DNA from 2 places in the Streptomyces sp. NPDC104367 genome. Region 1 is predicted to be linked to the other one. Evidence: riboswitches for the same ligand, from Rfam matches in the RefSeq annotation. Region 1 holds a riboswitch; the other holds the start of a gene.
What was found. Region 1 has a riboswitch for cyclic di-AMP ahead of ACZ619_RS33600 (C40 family peptidase). Riboswitches for the same ligand answer to the same signal wherever they lie in the genome.
Positions count from the first base shown of each region.

Region 2: linked by a shared signal. The riboswitch ahead of ACZ619_RS40950 (transglycosylase SLT domain-containing protein) and the one ahead of ACZ619_RS33600 (C40 family peptidase) in region 1 are both predicted to bind cyclic di-AMP.

Region 1 covers NZ_JBVJND010000028.1:75,158-79,352, forward strand. Annotated here, with positions in the region: gene ACZ619_RS33595 (tellurite resistance/C4-dicarboxylate transporter family protein) at 1-114, opposite strand, end outside; gene ACZ619_RS33600 (C40 family peptidase) at 575-1,711, opposite strand; cyclic di-AMP (ydaO/yuaA leader) riboswitch at 1,720-1,891, opposite strand; gene pcrA (DNA helicase PcrA) at 2,215-4,195, shown strand, end outside.
Region 2 covers NZ_JBVJND010000044.1:58,306-62,500, reverse strand. Annotated here, with positions in the region: gene ACZ619_RS40955 (polyprenyl synthetase family protein) at 151-1,161, opposite strand; cyclic di-AMP (ydaO/yuaA leader) riboswitch at 2,049-2,249, shown strand; gene ACZ619_RS40950 (transglycosylase SLT domain-containing protein) at 2,253-2,750, shown strand; gene ACZ619_RS40945 (HAD family hydrolase) at 2,773-3,579, opposite strand; gene ACZ619_RS40940 (hypothetical protein) at 3,725-4,195, shown strand, end outside.

The DNA.
Region 1 (4,195 bases):
CTCCGCCCCCGCCAGATGCAGCCCCACCGACATGATGCCGGTGGCCATCACAGCGGCCCCGGCCGCCGGCGGACGCTGCGCCCACCAGGCGCGACGGGCGGAAATACCAGACATACCGCCGATGCTAGGGAGCCCTGGCCCCCACACGAACAGGCCACGCGCGCGTGCCCCGGAAAACCGCGCGGGCGAGGGATGAGGAGGCGGGGCGCGAGCGGCGAAGGTGCGCGGGGCTCTTGTGGAGCGGGAGCGCGGGGGAGCGGAGGTGGGGCGTGTGCGAGGGCGGCGGGTGCGGGCGGGGCTCTTGGGGCGCGTGCGGGCCGGCGGGCGCGGGCGAGAGGTGGGGGCGGGCGCTGCGGTGGTGTGCCGCGAGGGTGCGCGCCGGGCGCGGAGCGGTCGCTGTGCGCCCTGTGCCCGTGTTCCGCGCTCCCGCGCTCGGCCCCGTGTCCGCGCGGGACGGTGGGCGCGGGGGCCGGAGGCGGGCGCCCGGCGTGTGCTGGAAGTGGGGCGCCGGGCGCGGAGTGGTCGCTGTGCGCTCCGCACCCGTGTTCCGCGCCCCCTCGGCCCCGCGCCTCCCTCAGGCCGGGCGGACCACGCTGTGGATGATTGATTCGCCGCCGTAGTAGATCGACTCCTCGCGGACATAGGCGCCGGGCTTCGGGGCGTGGATCATCATGCCGTTGCCGATGTAGATGCCGACGTGGCTGACGTCGTCGTAGAAGAAGACGAGGTCGCCGGGCTGGGCGTCGGCGAGGGAGACGGTGGTGCCGGCGTCGACCTGGAGGTAGGTGGTGCGCGGGAGGGTGACGCCCGCGGCCTTCCAGGCGGCCTGGGTGAGGCCGGAGCAGTCGTAGGAGCCGGGACCGGTGGCGCCCCAGACGTACGGCTTGCCGATCTGCGCGCGGGCGAAGGCGATCGCCTTGGCGGCCTTCGTGGCGTAGGAGGAACTGCTCGACGTCGAGGTCGAGGACGACGAGGACGACGAGGACGCCGTGTCCTTCTCGGCCGCAGCCTGCTCCTTGGCGAGCTCCGCCGCCTTGCGCGCCGCCTCCTCCTGCTGCTTCTTCTCGATCTCCGCGAGCCGCGCCTTCTCCTCGGCGTTCAGCTGCGACAGCAGCTTCCGCGCGGCGGCCAGCTTCGTCTGGACGGTGGTCTTGGCGGTCTTGAGGTCGTCCTGCGTCTCGGTGAGCGACTGGAGGCTCTCGGTGGCCTCCTGGCGCTTCTTCATGGTCGCGGTCTGCTGGGTGACGTAGTCGTCGACCGCGTCCTTCTGGCGCGAGGTCAGCCGGCTCATCAGCTGGGTCTGGTCGAAGTAGTCCTGCGGACTGTCCGCGAGCAGGAAGGTCGCGGTGTCGGGGGCGCTGGCCCCGGTGCGGTACTGGGCCGCGGCGAACGACCCCAGCTGCTCACGCGCCTTGTTCAGCCGGTCCGTGCGCTTGGCGACGTCGTCGAGGAGCCGGTCGACCTGCTTGCGCTGCTTGCCGGTCTTCTCCTTGGCGGCGTTGTAGTCCTCGGTTGCCGACTCGGCCTGCCGGTAGAGGGCGTTGACCTTCTTCTCCACCTCCTCCAGGCTCGGCTTGCCGTCCTCCGAGGGCGCGGCGTTGGCCGTCTGGGAGAGCAGGGCGACGGAGGTGAGGGCGGCGGTGGCCAGGGCGGGCGTGCGTATGCCTGCTACGCGCGTTCCCGAGGGGCGTGACTTGCGGTGCGACGCCAACGGAGGCGACTCCTTCCATGATCCGCCTACCGAGTTAGCTGTCGGGTTCGGGCGGGTGGTTCGGAAGGGTTGCCCTACGGTCTTCTCCCGGCCGGGAGTTGGGACCGATTCACCCCAAGGTCGGTGTGGGTCCCCGGCTCCGGATGCGCGGCGGCGCGCCGGACTCGGCGGAGGCCGTGCGGCCCGGCGACGTTCGCCGGTGGGTGTCGTACGGCCTGCCCGGCACGCTAGCCAACTCGCGTGGTCCGTGTGAAGGTTGATGTGCGATATGCCCGATACATTTTCGTGACCTTGGTGTTGCGGTTCCCGGTGATGGGTTGATCGGGGATGGTTTGGGGTCGATTGTCCGGAGGGGGTCGGTGGTCCGGGCGTCGAGGCGGGCGGCCCGCGGATGTGAAGGATGCCTGGTCGCCGACCGTGACGGGGTGATTCTGGCGGGTGACGGGGTGGAGTTTCCGGGGTGGGAGCCGGTTGTCAGTGGGGCGCCCTAGACTCGGAGAGCGATGAGCAGCCTCTTTGACGACAGCTTCCTGGCGAGCCTCCAGCCCCCGCGCGGCCACGAGGAGGAACCCCCGCCGCCGCCCGAGGACGAGCACGTACCGGAGCCGATTCCGGACGATCTGTTCGACGGGCAGTTCGACGCGCCCCCGGACCGGGACGCGTACTACCGCGACGGCGCCGCCCGCCCGGCGCTGGACCCGGCCGCGCTCCTGGAGGGGCTGAACGACAACCAGCGGGCGGCCGTCGTGCACGCCGGTTCCCCGCTGCTCATCGTGGCCGGCGCGGGCTCCGGCAAGACGCGCGTGCTCACCCACCGCATCGCCCACCTGCTCGGCGAGCGCCATGTGCACCCCGGCCAGATCCTCGCGATCACCTTCACCAACAAGGCCGCCGGTGAGATGAAGGAGCGCGTCGAGCACCTCGTCGGCCCGCGCGCCAACGCGATGTGGGTGATGACGTTCCACAGCGCGTGCGTGCGGATCCTGCGCAGGGAGAGCAAGAAGCTCGGCTTCACCTCCTCCTTCTCGATCTACGACGCGGCCGACTCCAAGCGGCTCATGGCCCTGGTCTGCCGCGACCTGGACCTCGACCCCAAGCGCTATCCGCCGAAGTCGTTCAGCGCCAAGATCAGCAACCTGAAGAACGAGCTGGTCGACGAGGAGGACTTCGCCGCCCAGGCGAGCGACGGCTTCGAGAAGACCCTCGCCCAGGCCTACGCCCTCTACCAGTCGCGGCTGCGCGAGGCGAACGCCCTCGACTTCGACGACCTGATCATGACGACGGTCAACCTGCTGCGCGCCTTCCCGGACGTCGCGGAGCACTACCGCCGCCGCTTCCGGCACGTCCTGGTCGACGAGTACCAGGACACCAACCACGCCCAGTACGCGCTCGTGCGCGAACTCGTCGGCACCTGCGGGCATCCCGCCGACGTACCGCCGGGCGAGGGCGACCTGCCCCCCGCCGAACTGTGTGTGGTGGGTGACGCCGACCAGTCGATCTACGCCTTCCGGGGCGCGACGATCCGCAACATCCTCCAGTTCGAGGAGGACTACCCGAACGCGACGACGATCCTGCTGGAGCAGAACTACCGCTCCACGCAGACGATCCTGTCCGCCGCCAACGCGGTCATCGAGCGCAACGAGTCCCGCCGCCCCAAGAACCTGTGGACCAACGCGGGCGCGGGCGCGCAGATCACCGGCTACGTCGCCGACACCGAGCACGACGAGGCGCAGTTCGTCGCCGACGAGATAGACCGTCTGACGGACGCGGGCGAGGCCAAGGCGGGCGATGTCGCCGTCTTCTACCGGACCAACGCGCAGTCCCGTGTCTTCGAGGAGATCTTCATCCGCGTCGGCCTGCCCTACAAGGTCGTCGGCGGCGTCCGCTTCTACGAGCGCAAGGAGGTCCGGGACGTCCTCGCCTACCTGAGGGTGCTGGCCAACCCGGAGGACTCGGTCCCGCTGCGCCGCATCCTCAACGTGCCCAAGCGCGGTATCGGCGACCGCGCGGAGGCGATGATCGACGCGCTCTCGCAGCGCGAGAAGATCAGCTTCCCGCAGGCGCTCAAGCGCGTGGACGAGGCCTACGGCATGGCCGCGCGGTCGACGAACGCGGTCAAGCGGTTCAACACGCTGATGGACGACCTGCGCACCATCGTCGAGTCCGGCGCGGGACCCGCGACCGTCCTCGAAGCCGTCCTCGAACGCACCGGCTACCTCGCCGAGCTCCAGGCCTCCACCGACCCGCAGGACGAGACCCGGATCGAGAACCTCCAGGAACTCGCCGCCGTCGCGCTGGAGTTCGAGCAGGAGACGGGTGAGGGCGAGCAGCCCGCCGGGCTCGCCGCCTTCCTGGAGCGGGTGGCCCTGGTCGCCGACTCCGACCAGATCCCCGACGACGACGAGAACGGCGACGGCGTCATCACCCTGATGACCCTGCACACCGCCAAGGGCCTCGAGTTCCCGGTGGTCTTCCTGACCGGCA
Region 2 (4,195 bases), on a different contig from region 1:
CAACTCCGCGTACGACTGGGGTATGACACCGGGGTCGCGGTGTCCCCACCGACCCGTAGGGGTCGTGCGGCTCAGGCACATGGGAGAGCCGCGGCAGATTCCCGAACTCCGGGCAGGCGGGCAGGCGGGCAGGCGGGCAGGCGGGCAGGGTCAGCCGGCCCGGTGGACCACCGCGTCGCACAGCTCGATCAGCGCGGCCTTGGAGTCGCTCTCCGGCAGCGGGGCCAGCGCGGCCCGCGCCTCCTCCGCGTACCGGACGGCGTCCCGGCGCGCGTGGTCGAGCGCCGGGTGCGTCCGCAGGGCCGCCAGGGCCTGCGCGTGCCGTGCGTCGTCGGTGAGGTCGGAGTCCAGCAGCTCGCACAGGGCGATGTCCTCGGCGAGCCCCAGCCGGGCCGCCCGCTCCCGCAGCCGCAGCACCGGAAGGGTCGGGACGCCCTCACGGAGGTCCGTCCCCGGGGTCTTCCCGGACTCGTGGGAGTCGGAGGTGATGTCCAGGACGTCGTCGGCGAGCTGGAAGGCGACGCCGAGCCGTTCACCGTACTGGGTGAGGACGTCCACGACCGTCTCGTCGGCGCCGGACATCATCGCGCCGAAGCGGCAGGAGACCGCCACCAGCGAGCCGGTCTTGCCGCTGAGCACGTCGAGGTAGTGCTCGACGTGGTCGCGCCCGTCCGTGGGGCCGGCCGTCTCCAGGATCTGGCCGGTCACCAGCCGTTCGAACGCGAGGGCCTGGACCCGCACCGCCTCGGGCCCGAGGTCGGCGAGGATCTGCGAGGCGCGGGCGAACAGGAAGTCGCCGGTGAGGACGGCGACGGAGTTGCCCCAGCGCGTGTTGGCGCTGTCGACACCGCGTCGCACGGAGGCCTCGTCCATGACGTCGTCGTGGTAGAGCGTGGCGAGGTGGGTCAGCTCGACGACCACGGCGGACGGCACGACGCCGGGCGCGTAGGGGTCGCCGAACTGCGCGGCGAGCATCACGAGCAGCGGCCGGAACCGCTTGCCGCCGGCCCGCACGAGGTGCTGGGCGGCCTCCGTGATGAACGGGACCTCGCTCTTGGTGGCCTCTAGCAAGCCTTCCTCGACAGCCGTCAATCCGGCCTGGACATCGGCTTCCAGAGCCTGGTCCCGCACGCTCAGCCCGAACGGCCCGACGACGGTCACGAGGGGTCTCCTGTCTGCTGGTGTCTACTGGCGCTTACACGGTTTGTCGATAGGTCGCTGCCATCACTCAAGTCAGCGTATCCGGTCAGGATTCGATCACCGAGGGCGCCCACGGTTACACCATGGGCGCTATCGGATCACGACCGGTATGTTTTTGATCAGCCGATACGACCTGACATCCCCTGACTTAACAGGATGTGCCGACAGTTGTCCCGAACCGGGACACGAGCCGTGTCCCGAACCGGCTCCGGCGCCGGACCCGAGGGCGGACCGCCCGGCCACCCGTCACCCGGAAACGCCCACGCCTCCCCCGCCGACGTCACCTGCCCGGACGCACCCCTTCCCTTCCCCCTTTCCCCACGACAGCCGGAACACCACCGCCACCCATGACAACGACGCGCACCACGGTGGAGGTTCCGCCCTCGCGGTGGACACGGGGAGCCGTTCCGCCCCCACGTGACCAGAATCACGCGAGGCGTACGCGACCGGAGAGGGCGCCTCCACAAAGACCACGCGTGACCGGAATGACTGATTCGCACCTTTCTAGCCGAAATTCCTCCCGCTCGACACCCGAATGACGACAGGGCGACCATTCGCCCGGCCTGGGGAAAGCGAAACCGCCAAATCCCCCATGTCCGATTCGCCATAATTTGAGGTTTCGTGAAGTGGGTCACGCGAACCCAGGCGCGACAAGGGGTGCGCGACACCGCTTCCTTTCCTTTCCCTGTGGGTGAGTTGAGGGTTGGCAGCCGCAAAGGATCAAGCACCTCATACGCCTCAGATCAAGGTCAATAGGTGCTTTGTGTGAATCCACTACTTGTTCCGGACATGTGCTCTCGCATACGTTCCCGCTCGCCGGGCGGACGCCGAATCCTGCCGCCGCCCGTCTTGACCCATCGACGAGTTCATTCGCATGGCAGGAGCGGGGGACCCAGGTAAGTCGCCGGACCGGGCGACCGACGTCACTGACGGACGTCGTTTCCGGAACGGCTAGGGGTGAAGTCGCATCGCCTTCGGGCGGCGCGGCCGGGCACACTCCCCGAGCCCGAACCCGACAGCTCACCTCGCAGGCGACGGAGAGGAACTTCGCCATGCCTGCTGCCGCCCAGCCCCGCCGCACCCGCATCGCCCGCACGCTCGCCGTCGTCGGCGCCGGTGCCGCCGTACTCGCCCTGCCGATCTTCGGGGCGACCACCGCCTCCGCCACCACGGCCACCACGGCCACCACGGCCACCACCACGACGGCCACGACGACGACCGCCGGGTACCCGAACAACCTCGACGGCTGGATCCGCGAGTCGCTCGCGGTCATGGGCCAGAAGGGCATCCCGGGCAGCTACAACGGCATCTACCGCAACGTGATGCGCGAGTCCTCGGGCAACCCGCTCGCCATCAACCTCTGGGACTCCAACGCGGCCGCCGGCATTCCGTCCAAGGGCCTGCTCCAGGTGATCGACCCGACGTTCAACGCGTACCACGTGTCCGGTACGTCGTTCAACATCTACGACCCGGTCGCGAACATCACCGCCGCCTGCAACTACGCCGCCGCGCGGTACGGCTCGATCGACAACGTCTTCGGCGCGTACTGACCGACGCCGTCGGCCGACACCGTCAGGTGAAGAGTCTCTCGAGGACGACGGCGATGCCGTCGTCCTCGTTCGACTTGGTGACCTCGTCCGCGACCGCCTTGAGTTCGGTGTGGGCGTTGGCCATCGCCACCCCGTAGGACGCCCAGTCGAACATCGGGATGTCGTTGGGCATGTCACCGAAGGCGATGGCCTGTTCCGGGCTCAGCCCCAGATGGTCGGCGGCCAGCGCCAGCCCGGTCGCCTTGGTCACCCCGCACGGCTGGAGTTCCACGGTCCCCGGCCCCGACATGGTGACCGTCGCCAGCGACCCCACCACCGACCGCGCGGTCGCCGCCAGCTCGTCGTCCGACAGGGTGTGGTGGCGCAGCAGCACCTTGCTGATGGGCGCGCACCACAGGTCGTCGCGCCGGTCCACGCGGAGCGCGGGCAGCGTCGGGTGGGGCATCAGGTAGCCCGGCTCGATGAGCGTGAGCCCGTCCACGCCGTCCTGGTCGACGGCCGCGTACACCTGCCCGACCTCGGCCTCGATCTTGCCGAGCGCGGTCTCCGCCAGTTCCCGGTCCAGGGTGACCGACCACAGCAGACGGTTCGTGCCGGCGTCGTACAGCTGCGCGCCCTGGCCGCAGACAGCGAGCCCCGTGCAGCCGAGGTCGTCGAGGAGCGGGCGCACTCTGGGTGCGGGGCGGCCGGTCACGACGAGGTGGCGGGCGCCGGCTGCGGCGGCCCGCGCGAGCGCGGCGAGCGACCGGTCCGAGAGCGTGTCGTCGGCGCGCAGCAGTGTGCCGTCCAGGTCGGTGGCGATGAGTGCGTACGGGGAAGGTGCGGCCATGATCAGAGAATACGGACAGCGCGCCCCTGAGACTCACTGTGCGTTTCGGCCTCAAGTGACGCCCGTCCGCTCCGTGATGGGGCGTTGTCAGTGGGGCGCGTTACGTTTGCGGTGAGTCGATGGCACCGATCTGGCGGGGGCGGACGTGGTGGCGGAGGGGGCGGGAGCGTTCCGGGCGCATCTGGTGGAGGCGGCGACCGGGGTGCTGGAGCGGTTCCCGGCGGAGTTGCGCCCGGAGATCTACGCGCTGTCGTTCCGTATCTGGCGGGTCGACCACGACGACCGCAGACCCTTCGTGGCGATCGGCTACAACACGGAGAGCCAGTACGAGGCCGAAAGACATCCGGCGGACCCCGGCGAGGCCCGCTGGAACTACGCCTGCTGGCTCCTGGACGGCTTCGAGACGCTCGGCAACTGCCCCGAGGACCCGGTCGGCGGCGCGCTGTACACCGAGGAGGTCCGGCGACTCGGACTCTGGTTCGACGGGGACGGTGACGATCCCGAACTGGACGCCGAGCGGGAGCTGTTGGGGCTGCACTTCGCCGACGCGTGCATCCGGCTCGCGCAGGACCTGCATGCCGGGGGCCGGATCGAGAAGGTCCTCGGGCGGCCGCTG